Regions from separate parts of the Mycobacterium sp. NGS27 genome, predicted to be linked through region 1. Evidence: riboswitches for the same ligand, from Rfam matches in the RefSeq annotation. Region 1 holds a riboswitch; the other holds the start of a gene.
The links. A riboswitch is a leader RNA that binds a small molecule or an ion and turns the genes downstream of it on or off. The one in region 1 is predicted to bind S-adenosylmethionine.
Positions count from the first base shown of each region.

Region 1 (5,385 bases):
CGGTCGGGTTTGCTGCACTGTCGCAGTATGCGCTGCGATGCAACAGTAACATGCCGCCGCTTCATCCTGCAACTATGCAGTGTAGGCTGCAGCTATGCAGCAACGAGATCGGCGGTCGCCCTCGTCCGACGACCAAGTCAGTAGCGCTTTCGCTGAGCGGGCTAAGGCAGCCCGGTTGGCCACAGGGCTGACCCAGCAGCAGCTGTCTGACCGCCTGAAGGAAGCCGGTGTCTCGCTCGACACGTCGGCGATTACGAGAATCGAGGCTGGACAACGAGAGCCCCGGCTCAGCGAAGCCCTCGCCATCGCGAAAGTGCTGGACTTCGGACTTAACGATCTTGCCCCTGAAGCAGATCTCGACTCCTACATGAGCGCCGTCGAGCGGTCGATGAACGACAGCCGCGCCGCGCTGGTCACGTTGCTGCGGTCGGTGGATCCGGTCGTCGACCTCGTACGACGAAACCCCAGCTGCCTCGGCGGCAGCCACCTTGAGGACCGCTTCAGTCAACTAATCGAGCGGTTTCATCAGCGAATGTCGGATGAACACTTCGCCCTCGGGGACCAGCCCACGATGAACGTCGCTATTGCGACGAACCGGGCCGATGAGAAGCTGAAACGTCAACTGCTGCGGGCCGTTAGCGAAGGAATTCTGGTCAAACGCGACGAGATCCAACCCGCGTACGACAGATGGTTCAAAGAGCATGTCTCCGAAGGCCGCCAGGGGGCTGTGACTAGGGGCCAGACGAGTCGTGGACGCCAGCTCGATGAGCCCCGTATCCGCGCCGGACGGTGGGATGAACATTTCAGTCAGCTGCTGGACTATGTCCGCCAGCACGGTCATGCCCAAGTGCCGCGTTCCTACACCACCCCCGACGGGGGCCGGCTGGGGGCATGGGTCGTCGACCAACGCACTCGCTTCAAGCGGGGCTTGCTCGATCCCGATCTGACGGCACGACTCGCGGAATTACCGGGCTGGGCGTGGAACACGCGAGCCAGCCGGTCGTCGTCTGTCGCGAGAACCAGGATATAGGCGCAGAAGGGACAGCTTTCCCCATAACGCGCAAACCGCAGTGCACATGCCCCCGCCGGGGGTAAACACCACTCGGACCCACCAGGGTGCCGCCGCCCAATGACAACTCGCTCATCTCGACGCTCAAGGCACTCGCTCCTGTCGGTGAGCCGATGTAACCTGAACCTGCTTCACGAGATGCCGTCGCCAAGCTCCGACTTGACGGCACGCCAACCCCACGCTCGTGGGTGGCTCGGATGACGAAGCGGCCAGCACCGAGCGGTGCCGGCAAGAGCGCTCCCGTGGTCGGGGGCCAACGGGAAGGCGTGTCATGACTGAGTTCACTTCAGACGACCAGTGGCGATCGTTCCAAACCTTTGTTGCGGCCTACCTTGCAGGCATGGTGCATCCTCGAGACGTCTTCACCATGTCACGCAGGTCTGCCGTAATGCCTCCGCTCGTGGAGTTCCGGTGCGATGCTGCCGGTCGGCTTTGGTTAAGTACGGGAGCACTGGCGTGGAGCAACGAGCACGACGCCGCCGTCCAAGTCTCGCGCGAGCACCTCAATCACGCCGCCTCTCAAACGGTCAACGCACTGCGTGGTTCTTCGGACCTGAACGAGCCGAGCGACCTGCGCCTCAGTGGCAGTGGTCCCGCAAGTGCGGTTGCAGTGCTCGCACGTGGCGGGTTCATGAGCGGTGATAACAGCGACTCCGCCAGAAAAGTCGCCCTAGACGCGCGGATGTCGGCGGATATCGATGTCGAGGGTGACCCCATCGAAGCGGCGGCCCAAGCGATCGGTAGCGGCGTGTTCGCCAAGACCAGGAGCGGTTCGATCGCCGCGATAGCCTGTGCCGCTGAATTGGCGCGTCTACGAAATTGGATCGATCCCTTCAGTGCGACGCCGAAGTCGGGCTACTTGGTCGGTGGCGGCTCATCCGAGGACGCCGACGAGTAAGCCCGCGTCACGTCGGCGGTCAGCAGGATCACCGTCATACAATTGCTCGGCCACGAGAAGGTCCTCGATCTCCGTCGCGCACCGCTCGGTGTGAAAGTGAAGGTGGCACAGCAAATAAGTGATGCGAACCGCTGGGCGCGGCGACACGTATGGCCGCTCGGGTCCAGCATGATGGCCGGCGAAGGCTCGACTCTAAAGGCTGCTACGGCCTCGCCGGCAATGCCGCCAACCACCCCTCCGAAAGCAACTCGAGCAACTGCCCATCCGGATCCCGGATCATCGCCATCGCTTCACCCACGGTCCCATCGACCACCGCTCCCCCGAACTCGGCCACCCGAGCCAACACGCCAGGCAAATCGGACACCGAGAACGAGATGTGCGTCAGCCCGACCTGATCCATCACCCGCTCCGAGCCGGCATGAACCTGACGCTTCGAGTAGTCCATCAGTTCGAGCACCAAGCCGTCGCGCACCAGGTACGTCGCGTGCACGCCGAGCGGCTCGGGCAGCCCGACGAGCTGGGAGGTCGGGCCGTCGGGCGGGTCGAGCTCCCACCAGAACTGGAACCCCAGCAAGCCCTCGTAGAAGCGGCGCGACCGCTCGCGGTCGCGGACGCATAACCCAACGTGATTGAAAACCGTCCGATGGTTCGTCATGACACCCTTTCCGCACCAAACCGGGCGCCCCAGGCGGCGGCGTCGACCGACCTGCAAACCGCTTCCACCGGGGAGCCTAAACGCGTAATAATGCAAAGATAATAAGCGCACCGCCGGATGAGCAGATTACCTTCCGTGGGAGGGCTTTTCGATGGCCACACGTCCGAACGTCAGCGCCGACGCGATCGTTGACTTCGACCATCACTCCGATGCGTTCAACCTCAACGAACTGGCCGTCAACGCCGACCTGCGGCAGCGATGTCCCGTGGCGTGGAACGAGAACTACGGCGGGTTCTGGTTCCTCAGCAGCTACGACGCCGTCAGCCAAACCGCCCGCAACGGCAACACTTTCGCCCACAAGTACGAGCCCAACGCCGACGACGGCGTCGACTATCAAGGCGAGATGGGCGTCCCGCGTCCCGACGGCCAGCCGGCCCTGGGCATCGGCGAGGTCGACGGCCCCTACCACCAAGCGCTACGCCACGCGCTGGCGCCGTTCTTCTCCCCCGGCGCCGTCGAGAAGCTTAAGCCGTTCATGGAGCAATCCGCCCACTGGTTCCTCGATCAACACATAACAAAAGGCCACATGGACCTGGTGCTCGACTACGCCAGCCCGGTCCCGGCCATCCTGACCATGAAGTTGATGGGCCTGCCCTACGACAACTGGCACCTGTACGCCAACCTCTTTCACTCCGTCATGGCAGTGCCGCAGGACAGCGACGAGTACGCCAGCGCGATCGCCAAGGTGCCCGCCATGATGGAAGAGGTCCTCGAGTTCGCGGCCAACCGACGAGCCGACGCCCGAGAAGACTTGACTAGCTTCCTCATTCAGTTCGAGTTCGACGGCCACCGCCTCACCGACGAGCAGCTGCTCAACATCCTGTGGAACCTCATTGGCGGCGGCGTCGACACCACCACCTCCCAAACCGCGCTCACGCTCAGACACTTGGGCACCCATCCGGACATCAGACAGCAGCTCATCGACCACCCGGAGCTCTACCGCACCGCCACCGACGAATTCCTGCGCTACTTCTCGGTCAACCAAACCCTCAGCCGCACAGTCACTCACGACGTCGTCCTCGCCGGCCAACGCCTCCGCAAGAACGACAAAGTCGTCATCAGCTGGCTGTCCGCCAACCACGACGAAAACGAATTCGACCGGCCCGACGAGGTCATTCTCGATCGCGCACCCAACCGCCACGTCGCGTTCGGGCTCGGCCCGCACCGCTGCATCGGCTCGCACCTTGCCCGGCTGATGTCCGCCGTGCTGGTCAAGGCCGTCCTCGACCGCATCCCGGACTACCAGGTCGACGTCGAGAACGTCCATCAATACCTGGGCAACCCGAGCATGACCGGCCTGGGCAACCTTCCGGTCACCTTCACGCCGGGAACCAGCCGGGCAACAGAACGGCCGTGGTGATCGCTCAAAGCGCTTGAGCCACAACGCCTGCGATGATGTCTGCGGGCGCTGAGACAATCCCGACAGCGCTCAATTGGCCACCGATGGCGAGCGACGCGATGCCGTGCACCAGCGACCAAAGCGGCCCGGCCACCTCTCGCGGGTCCCGACCCGCGACGATCCCCGCCTCCTGGCACTTGACGATCGCGTCCAGCAGGTCGCCGAACGCCTGCTCACCGGCGACAGCCATCCCCTGCTGCTCGGCCTTCAGCGACTCCGCGCCGAACATCACCTGATAGTGGTCGGGATGGGCAATGGCCCATTGCACATAAGCCCGGCCGAGCTCGACGACCCTCTTCCTCGGATCCGACACGCGCTCGGCAGCGGCACTCAAGACCGCGTGCAATTCCTGAAATCCCTGTTCGGCGACGGCGGCCAGCAGCTCGGCCTTGTCCGCGAAATGCCGGTACGGAGCTGCGGCACTGACCCCCGCACGCCGCGCAGCCTCCGTGAGGGTGAACCCTCTCGGGCCCTTTTCGGCCACCAGCGATAGCGCGGCGCTGGTCAGCGCGCGTTTCAGGTCGCCATGGTGATAGGTCTGACGCCGGCTGAGGGCCAACGGCTTCGCTGACATGTTGACGACATTAACATTCTGATCTATGTTAATGCTATTCACATTGGCGACCCAGGAGACGAAATGTCGAATCTGCCTGAAACAACATCCACGCTCGCCGGCACCGGCGATCGGGAGAAGACGGCTGACCTACTCGGTCAGGCGCTTGCGCAGGGCTACCTGCAGGTGGACGAGTATGACCAGCGGCTGCAATCGGTGTTCCAGACGCACACGACCGAAGAACTGCGCGAACTCACCGCGGGCCTGCCGGTCGATCGCATCCGGCGTCACGATCCCCGCCGGCGTGCCGCTCGCATCGCCGCGGCACGCCGCGGAGTGCGCGCACATCTGTACGCGTACCTCGCCATGTGCGCCATCGTGCTCACCGTCTGGGCAGCGGTCGCGCTGACGACCGACGCGACCTACTTCTGGCCGATCTGGCCCATCCTCGGGGCGGGAATCGGACTCGTCAGCCATACTTTCTCGATACCGGGCGCCAAGCAATGGCACTGGCTACCAATGCTTCCGGCCACAAACCACCGAGAACGCTTGCAACCGTGGTGACCCCTTGCGCACCAACGTAGTCCGGCTGCAGTATGGCTAGTCGTGGCGCGAACATGGTTGTCGATCAGGGTCGACCTAGTCAGCGGTCGCGGCGAGGTTTACTGGCCGCGGCCCGGCCGAATCTTCGCCGCCAATCGCACCCATCGGTTCAGTCAACTCGCTGAGGCGATCGACGTCGCCTTCGCCC
Region 1 covers NZ_JCALDT010000001.1:405,342-410,726, reverse strand. Annotated here, with positions in the region: gene AC5Y30_RS01695 (Helicase associated domain protein) at 95-1,030, shown strand; SAM riboswitch class IV at 1,199-1,310, shown strand; gene AC5Y30_RS01690 (hypothetical protein) at 1,341-1,967, shown strand; gene AC5Y30_RS01685 (VOC family protein) at 2,170-2,622, opposite strand; gene AC5Y30_RS01680 (cytochrome P450) at 2,774-4,042, shown strand; gene AC5Y30_RS01675 (TetR/AcrR family transcriptional regulator) at 4,047-4,655, opposite strand; gene AC5Y30_RS01670 (DUF1707 domain-containing protein) at 4,719-5,198, shown strand; gene AC5Y30_RS01665 (IS1096 element passenger TnpR family protein) at 5,241-5,385, shown strand, end outside.

Region 2 (7,979 bases), on a different contig from region 1:
CGACACCGTCCTCGGGAATCTCGAAGGTCTTGTCGTGCGAGCCGTACTCTTCGGCCTGCTGCGCCATCAGGCCGACGTTGGGAACGGTGCCCATCGTCCGCGGATCGAACTGCCCGTGGGTTTTGCAGAAGTTGATGATCTCCTGGTAGATCCGCGAAAAAGTCGACTCGGGGTTGACGGCCTTGGTGTCCTTCTGGCGCCCGTCGGCGCCCCACATCTTGCCGCCCGCGCGGATCATCGCCGGCATGGACGCGTCCACAATGACGTCGCTGGGCGAATGAAAGTTGGTGATGCCCTTGGCCGAATCGACCATGGCCAGCTCGGGGCGGTGTTCGTGGCAGGCGTGCAGATCGCGGATGATCTCCTCGTGCAGTGACGCCGGCAGCGACTCGATCTTGTTGTAGAGGTCGACCAATCCGTTGTTGACGTCGACGCCGAGCTCGTCGAACAGCTCCTGGTGCTTGGCGAAAGCGTCCTTGTAGAAGATCTTCACCGCGTGACCGAAGACGATGGGGTGCGACACCTTCATCATCGTCGCCTTGACGTGCAGCGAGAACATCACGCCGGTCTCGTAGGCGTCCTGCATCTGCTCCTCGTAGAACTCGACGAGGGCCTTCTTGCTCATGAACATGGAATCGATGACGTCGCCCTCGCGCAGCTCGACCTTGGCCTTGAGCTCGAGGGTCTGCCCGCTCTTGGTCTCCAGCACCATCTTCACGTTGCGCGCGCGGTCCAGCGTCATCGACTTCTCGCCGTGGTAGAAGTCGCCGTGCCGCATGGTCGCGACGTGAGTGCGCGAGGCCGGCGACCAGTCCGCCATGCTGTGCGGGTGCTTGCGGGCGTACTCCTTCACCGCCTTGGGCGCGCGCCGGTCCGAATTGCCCTGCCGCAGCACCGGATTGACGGCGCTACCAAGGCATTTGGCGTAGCGCGCGCGAATCTCTTTGTCCTCGTCCGTCTTTGGACTCTGCGGGAAGTCCGGGATCTTGTATCCCTTGCCCTGCAACTCCTTGACGGCGGCGATCAGCTGGGGGACCGAGGCGCTGATGTTCGGCAGCTTGATGATGTTGGTGTCGGGGAGTTCTGTCAGCCGGCCCAACTCGCCCAGGTTATCCGGAACGCGCTGCTCTTCGGTCAGATCGTCGGGGAACTCCGCCAGAATCCGGGCGGCCACGGAGATGTCGCTGGTCTTGATCTCGATGCCCGCCGGCTCGGCGAAGGCGCGCACGATCGGCAGGAACGCATAAGTCGCCAGCAGCGGCGCTTCGTCGGTCAGTGTGTAGATGACGGTCGGCTGTTCGGCGCTCACGGTCCCTCTCCCGGCGTCAATGATGGGTTCGAATTCTGGGGGGCTCAGCGGTCTTCCTGCCACGTTAGCAAGGGTGTTTGGACAGGTGTCGACCTGCACGTGCACCGCGATGGTTGGCACCGACTCGGCACAGTAAGATAATCTTCGAATTGGTCATGAGCGCCAGCATCAAGCCCCGGCTTGCTGGCCGGCAACCCTCCAACCGCGGTGGGGTGCCCCGGGTGATGACCAGGTTGAGTAGCCACACAACCGGCTATCCGGCAAGCGCGGGTCCGCCATGACGGGCCCCTGAGCAGACAGGGAAACGTGATGTGCATTCTCCCGGCCTTTTCGCGCCTCATCGTGTGTCGCTGCTAATCCGCGGTGCCGGCTGACGCCCCATTCCGGCGTCCCGGCCGTCGCCGAGCACATTTCCCTACCAGCAGAAAGCAACCCCGTGACCTCCGACAACGCCGAGCACGACACCGACCCGACCGCGAATTGGTCGTTCGACACCAAGCAGGTACACGCCGGCCAGCAGCCGGACAGCGCCACCAGCGCCCGCGCCCTGCCGATTTACCAGACCACGTCGTACACCTTCGACGACACCACGCACGCCGCCGCCCTGTTCGGGCTCGAAGTGCCGGGCAACATCTACACCCGGATCGGCAACCCGACCACCGATGTCGTCGAGCAGCGCGTCGCCGCACTCGAGGGCGGGGTGGCGGCGCTGTTCCTGAGCTCCGGGCAGGCCGCCGAGACCTTCGCCATATTGAACCTGGCCTGTGCCGGCGATCACATCGTCTCGAGCCCGCGGCTCTATGGCGGGACGTACAACCTGTTCCACTATTCGCTGGCCAAGCTCGGCATCGACGTCACCTTCGTGGAGGACCCCGACGACCTGGATTCGTGGCAGGCCGCGGTGCGGCCGAACACCAAGGCCTTCTTCGGCGAGACCATCTCCAACCCGAAGATCGATGTGCTGGACATTCCCGGGGTCGCCGGGGTCGCGCACGCCAACGGCGTCCCGCTGATCGTCGACAACACCATCGCCACGCCGTACCTGATCCAGCCGTTCTCCCACGGCGCCGACATCGTCGTGCACTCCGCCACCAAGTACCTCGGCGGCCACGGCTCGGCGATCGCCGGGGTCATCGTCGACGGCGGCACCTTCGACTGGACGCAGGGACGCTTCCCGGGGTTCACCACGCCCGACCCGAGCTACCACGGCGTGGTGTTCGCCGAACTCGGCCCGCCGGCCTTCGCGCTCAAGGCGCGCGTGCAGCTGCTGCGCGACCTCGGTTCTGCCGCTTCGCCGTTCAACGCGTTCCTGGTCGCCCAGGGCATCGAGACGCTGAGCCTGCGCATGGAGCGCCACGTCTCCAACGCGCAGCGCGTGGCCGAGTACCTGGCCGGCCATGATGGCGTGGTGTCGGTCAACTATGCGGGCCTGCCCAGCTCGCCCTGGCATGAGCGGGCAAAGAAGCTGGCGCCCAAGGGAACCGGCGCGGTGCTGGCCTTCGAGCTGGACGGCGGCGTCGAGGTGGGCAAAGCGTTCGTCAACGCGCTGAAGCTGCACAGCCACGTCGCCAACATCGGCGACGTGCGCTCGCTGGTGATCCACCCGGCGTCCACGACGCACGCCCAGCTCAGCCCGCAGGAGCAGCTGAGCACCGGGGTCAGCCCCGGTCTGGTGCGCCTGGCCGTGGGCATCGAGGGCATCGACGACATCCTGGCCGACCTGGAGCTCGGCTTCGCCGCGGCGGCCAAATTCGGTGCGACCGCGGGGGCGTCGGGCACCGATCCGCAAGCGGTGGCGGCATTTTGAGGAGACCGGCAATGACGATCTCAGACGCTGCAACCCAGCCGCTGCCGGCCGAAGGCGAGATCGGCGTGGTGCGCATCGGGTCGCTGACCACCGAGAACGGCGCGGTGATCGACGATGTCCAGATCGCCGTCCAGCGTTGGGGCGAGCTGTCCCCCAACCGCGACAACGTGGTGGTGGTGCTGCACGCGCTCACCGGCGATTCGCACCTGACCGGGCCCGCCGGGCCGGAACATCCCACGCCGGGTTGGTGGGACGGTGTCGCCGCGCCGGGTGCCCCGATCGACACCAATCGCTGGTGCGCGGTGGTCACCAACGTGCTGGGCGGTTGCCGCGGCTCCACCGGGCCGAGCTCGATTGCCCCGGACGGAAAGCCATGGGGCTCAAGGTTTCCGCAGATTACCGTGCAGGATCAAGTTGCGGCGGACGTCGCCGCGCTGGCGGCGCTGGGCATCGACCGGGTTGCCGCCGTCATCGGCGGATCCATGGGCGGGGCAAGGGCTTTGGAGTGGATCGTCGCCCAGCCCGACCGGGTTCGGGCCGGGCTGGTGATAGCGGTCGGCGCGCGCAGCACCGCCGATCTGATCGGCCACCTGAGGACGCAGATATCGCTCGTCAAGACCGACCCGAACTGGCAGGGCGGCGACTATTACGGAACCGGGCGCAAACCCGACACCGGAATGGCGCTCGCCCGGCAATTCGCCCACCTGACCTACCGCGGCGAGCTGGAGCTCGACACCCGGTTCGGCAACGGCAGCCAGGGTGGCGAGGATGCGGGGAACGGCGGCCGCTACGCAATACAGAGCTACCTGGAATATCAGAGCGAAAAGCTGGTCGATCGCTTTGACGCCGGCAGCTACGTGGCGTTGTCGGACTCGATGAGCAGCAATGACGTGGGCCGCGGCCGCGGTGGAGTGCGAAAAGCGCTGAGCGAGTGTCCCGTACCGGTCGTGGTCGGCGGCATCACCAGTGACCGGCTCTACCCGCTGCGTCTGCAGGAAGAGCTGGCCGAGCTGCTGCCGGGCTGCGCCGAACTGGACATCATCGAATCAATCTACGGGCACGACGGATTCCTGATCGAAGCCGACGCGGTCAACGAATTGATTGCGAAAACCCTCAAATTGGCCGATGAGCAAGGCGCGTGACGACCGTGACCCGCTCGCGCCACGACCGCTCCCTATCGTTCGGTTCGGCGGCCGCAGCCTATGAGCGGGGACGCCCTTCCTACCCCCCGGAGGCGATCGACTGGCTGTTGCCGGTCGGGGCGCGCCGGGTGCTCGACTTGGGTGCCGGTACCGGGAAGCTGACGACGCGGTTGGTGGAGCGCGGCCTGGACGTGGTGGCCGTCGACCCCATCCAGGACATGCTGGAGGTGTTGCGCGCCTCGCTGCCGGAGACCCGGGCGCTGCTGGGCACCGCGGAAGAGATTCCGTTGGAGGACAACAGCGTTGACGTGGTGCTGGTGGCGCAGGCCTGGCATTGGGTGGATCCCGAGCGCGCGATCCCGGAGGTGGCGCGGGTGCTGCGGCCCGGCGGCCGGCTGGGTCTGGTGTGGAACACCCGCGACGAACGGCTCGGCTGGGTGCGCGAACTGGGGCAGATCATCGGCAGCGACGGCGACGGCGGCCGCACCCAGGTAACGCTGCCGGAGCCCTTCACCGACCTGGCGCATCATCGGGTCGAGTGGACGAGTTACCTTACGCCGCAAGCATTGATCGACCTTGTCGCATCCCGCAGCTACTGCATCACCTCGCCGGCCGAGGTCCGCACCCAAACGCTCGACCAGGTGCGCCAATTGCTGGCAACCCATCCGGCGCTGGCGAACTCGACGGGCCTGGCGCTGCCTTACGTCACCATGTGCACCCGCGCGACGCTGGCGGGATAGCGAACGCTACGGCCCGGCGTCGTCTCCGTCGCGCAGCAGTTTCTCGGGGTGGTGGAAGGTGTTGGTGCGCGGCTGGTCTCGGTCGAGATGTGGCGGTGGAATCCATTCGGTGTCTCCGCGCGGGCGTTTTCGGGTGGTCCAACCACCGGGTTTGAGGAGTCGGTGGTGGGGGCCGCAGGCGAAGGTGAGGTCGTTGACGTCGGTCACGTGGCACTTGCTGTAGTCGGTGGCGTGATGGACTTCGCAGTAGTAGCCGGGCACGGTGCAGCCCGGGTTCGAGCAGCCGCGGTCCTTGGCGTACAACACGATTCGCTGTCCCGGTGAGGCCAGGCGCTTGGTGTGATAGAGCGCCAGCGCCTTGCCCTTGTCGAAGATCGCCAGATAGTGGCGGGCGTGGCGGGCCAGGCGGATCACGTCGCTCATCGGCAGCATGGTGCCGCCCCCAGTCAGGCCTCGCCCGGCGGCGGATTCCAGCTCGGCCAGCGTCGTGGTCACGACGATGGAGGCCGGTAACCCGTTGTGCTGCCCCAACTCTCCGGAGGCAAGCAGCGCCCGCAGCGCCGCGTTGAGTCCGTCGTGGTTGCGCTGGGCGGCCGAGCGCGGGTCGCCCTCGATGGCCTCTTGGGTGGGTGCGCCGTCGATGCACGGGGTGTCGTCGAGGGGGTTGCACATGCCCGGGGCGGCGAGTTTGGCCAGGACGGCTTCCAGGGTGGCGCGTGCTTCGGGGGTGAGCCAGCCGCGCAGCGCCGACATGCCGTCGGCTTGCTGGTTGCCCAGCGTCAGCCCCCGTCGGCGGGCGCGGTCGTCGTCGGTGAAGGTGCCGTCGGGGTTGAGCACATCGGCCAGTCCCCGCGCCAGGGCGGCGAGTTGTTCGGGGCGAAACCGCGTTCCGAACTCGGCCAGTTGGGCTTCGGCCTGCTCGCGCGCCGCGAAATCCACCCAGCCGGGCAGCTGGTGGTAGAACTTGCGGATCACTGCCACCTGGCCCGCGCCTAGCTCGCCCTGGCGTTGGGCGGCCGAGGTCGCGGCCAGCACCGAGGCCAGCGGTTCGCCGGTCAGGCCGTGTCGCGGGCCCAGATCGCGCGCCTCTTTGACCCGCCGGGCGGCTTCGGTGCGGCTGATCAGTGTCGCCTCGGCGAGGGCATGGACCACTGTGCCGCCGAGGTCTAGGGAGGGGGCTTGGCGGGCAAGAGAATTGATCAGCGGATGCTCGACGGCCGGGATGCGCCGGCGCTGCTTTTCGCAGCGCTGCAACGCCATTAGCTGTTGCTGCGGGTTGAGCGCGTCGTAGTCCAGCGCGCAGGCTCGATCCCAGGCGGCATCGAGCGCGTCGAACACCGCATCGACATCCTGCAGACCACTTGAACTCACACCGTCAAACTAGCCGCACCCACCGACAGAATCGCCCCACCGGCCGCCATAGATTCACACTCGCGCAAGATCTTTCGTTGTTGGTCAACCCCCAGGCGACAGGTTCGAGCCGCCCGCGTCCAGATCACAGTGTGGTGTCGATTGACCGCCCGGCCTTGCGCAATCGAGCTGGGTAATAACCGATGTGGCGGGCGTCGTGGCCTCACGAAACGCTTATTGTGCGAACCTTTATCCCACCGTGTCGCAAACGTGACAGTCATGGCTCAGAGTTCCATACGTGGTTCGAGTGCCGCTGACGCACTCCATTGGCGGACGGGGAGGCTGGCGTGAAGGCACTTGCACGAACTCATCGGTGGGTCTGGCTTTTTCGTCGCCAGCCCTTCACCATCCGCCTGCTGGCCGCTGCCGCCGGACTGCTCACCGTGGCCTCGGCGTTCGCGGCGCCGGCCGAAGCGGAGGGCAACGGTGACGACTTCATCGACGCGCTCAACCACGCCGGCATCGACTTCGGGGAGCCCGGAAACGCGATGTCCGTCGGCGAATCGATCTGCCCGATGCTCTCGCAACCGGGTGGCAATTTCGCCGCGGCCGCGTCCAGCGTCGCCGGTAGGGGCATGTCGCCCATGATGGCGCGGATGTTCACCCAGATCGCGATCCAGACGTACTGCCCCGAGGAGATGGCAAACATCGCCAGCGGCAACCTGTCCGCCGCCATGCCGCCGGGAATGCCGGGAATGCCGGGCCAGATCCCAGGAATGCCAGGGCAAATCCCGGGAATGGCCGGCCAGGTCCCGGGCCTGCCCGGGCAGGTACCCGCACTGCCAGGCCAATACCCGGGAATGGCGGGCCAACTGCCCGCGATACCCGGGCAGGCTCCGGCGCTGCCGAGGTTCTAGCGGGTGCCCAGCGGGTCGATGGTCCACGCGATGTAGAACATCGCCGCCCCGACCGTCGCGGTGGTGATGAAGTCGATTCCCTTGCCGCGCACCACCAGAAGGCCGGCCCGGTCCTCGGACAACACCAGCCGCAACAGCGCCGCCACCGCCACACCGATACCGATCAGCAGCGAACCACGACGCCAGAAACTGGCCCCGACCAGGGCCAGCGCTACCGCAAAGATCATGCCCACCAACACAATTGGCCATTGGGCCCGCAGCAGGGTGCGCGCGGTCATTGCCGCTCGGCCAGCTCGACGACGTTGGTCAGCAGGAACGCACGGGTCAGCGGACCCACGCCGCCCGGGTTCGGCGACACGTGGCCGGCCACGTCCCACACGTCGGGATGCACGTCGCCGACAAGCTTGCCGTCCACGCGGCTGACGCCGACGTCGAGCACCGCGGCGCCGGGACGCACCATGTCGTCGGTCACCATGTGCGGCACCCCCACGGCCGCGACGATGATGTCGGCCTGCCTGGTCAACGCAGGCAGGTCACGAGTCTTGGTGTGGCACAAGGTCACCGTGGCGTTCTCGGAGCGGCGGGTCAGCAGCAGCCCCAGCGGGCGCCCGACGGTGACACCGCGGCCGATGACGACCACGTGCGCCCCGGCGATCTCCACGTCGTAGCGACGCAACAGGTGCACGATGCCGCGCGGGGTGCACGGCAGCGGGG
Region 2 covers NZ_JCALDT010000007.1:192,098-200,076, forward strand. Annotated here, with positions in the region: gene AC5Y30_RS19975 (NADP-dependent isocitrate dehydrogenase) at 1-1,309, opposite strand, end outside; SAM riboswitch class IV at 1,461-1,582, shown strand; gene AC5Y30_RS19980 (bifunctional o-acetylhomoserine/o-acetylserine sulfhydrylase) at 1,746-3,116, shown strand; gene metX (homoserine O-acetyltransferase MetX) at 3,128-4,258, shown strand; gene AC5Y30_RS19990 (class I SAM-dependent methyltransferase) at 4,264-4,998, shown strand; gene AC5Y30_RS19995 (HNH endonuclease signature motif containing protein) at 5,005-6,369, opposite strand; gene AC5Y30_RS20000 (DUF732 domain-containing protein) at 6,696-7,265, shown strand; gene AC5Y30_RS20005 (DUF3017 domain-containing protein) at 7,262-7,543, opposite strand; gene AC5Y30_RS20010 (bifunctional methylenetetrahydrofolate dehydrogenase/methenyltetrahydrofolate cyclohydrolase) at 7,540-7,979, opposite strand, start outside.
Region 2: it holds a riboswitch for S-adenosylmethionine, as region 1 does, so the genes downstream of both, AC5Y30_RS19980 (bifunctional o-acetylhomoserine/o-acetylserine sulfhydrylase) here and AC5Y30_RS01690 (hypothetical protein) in region 1, are expected to answer to the same signal.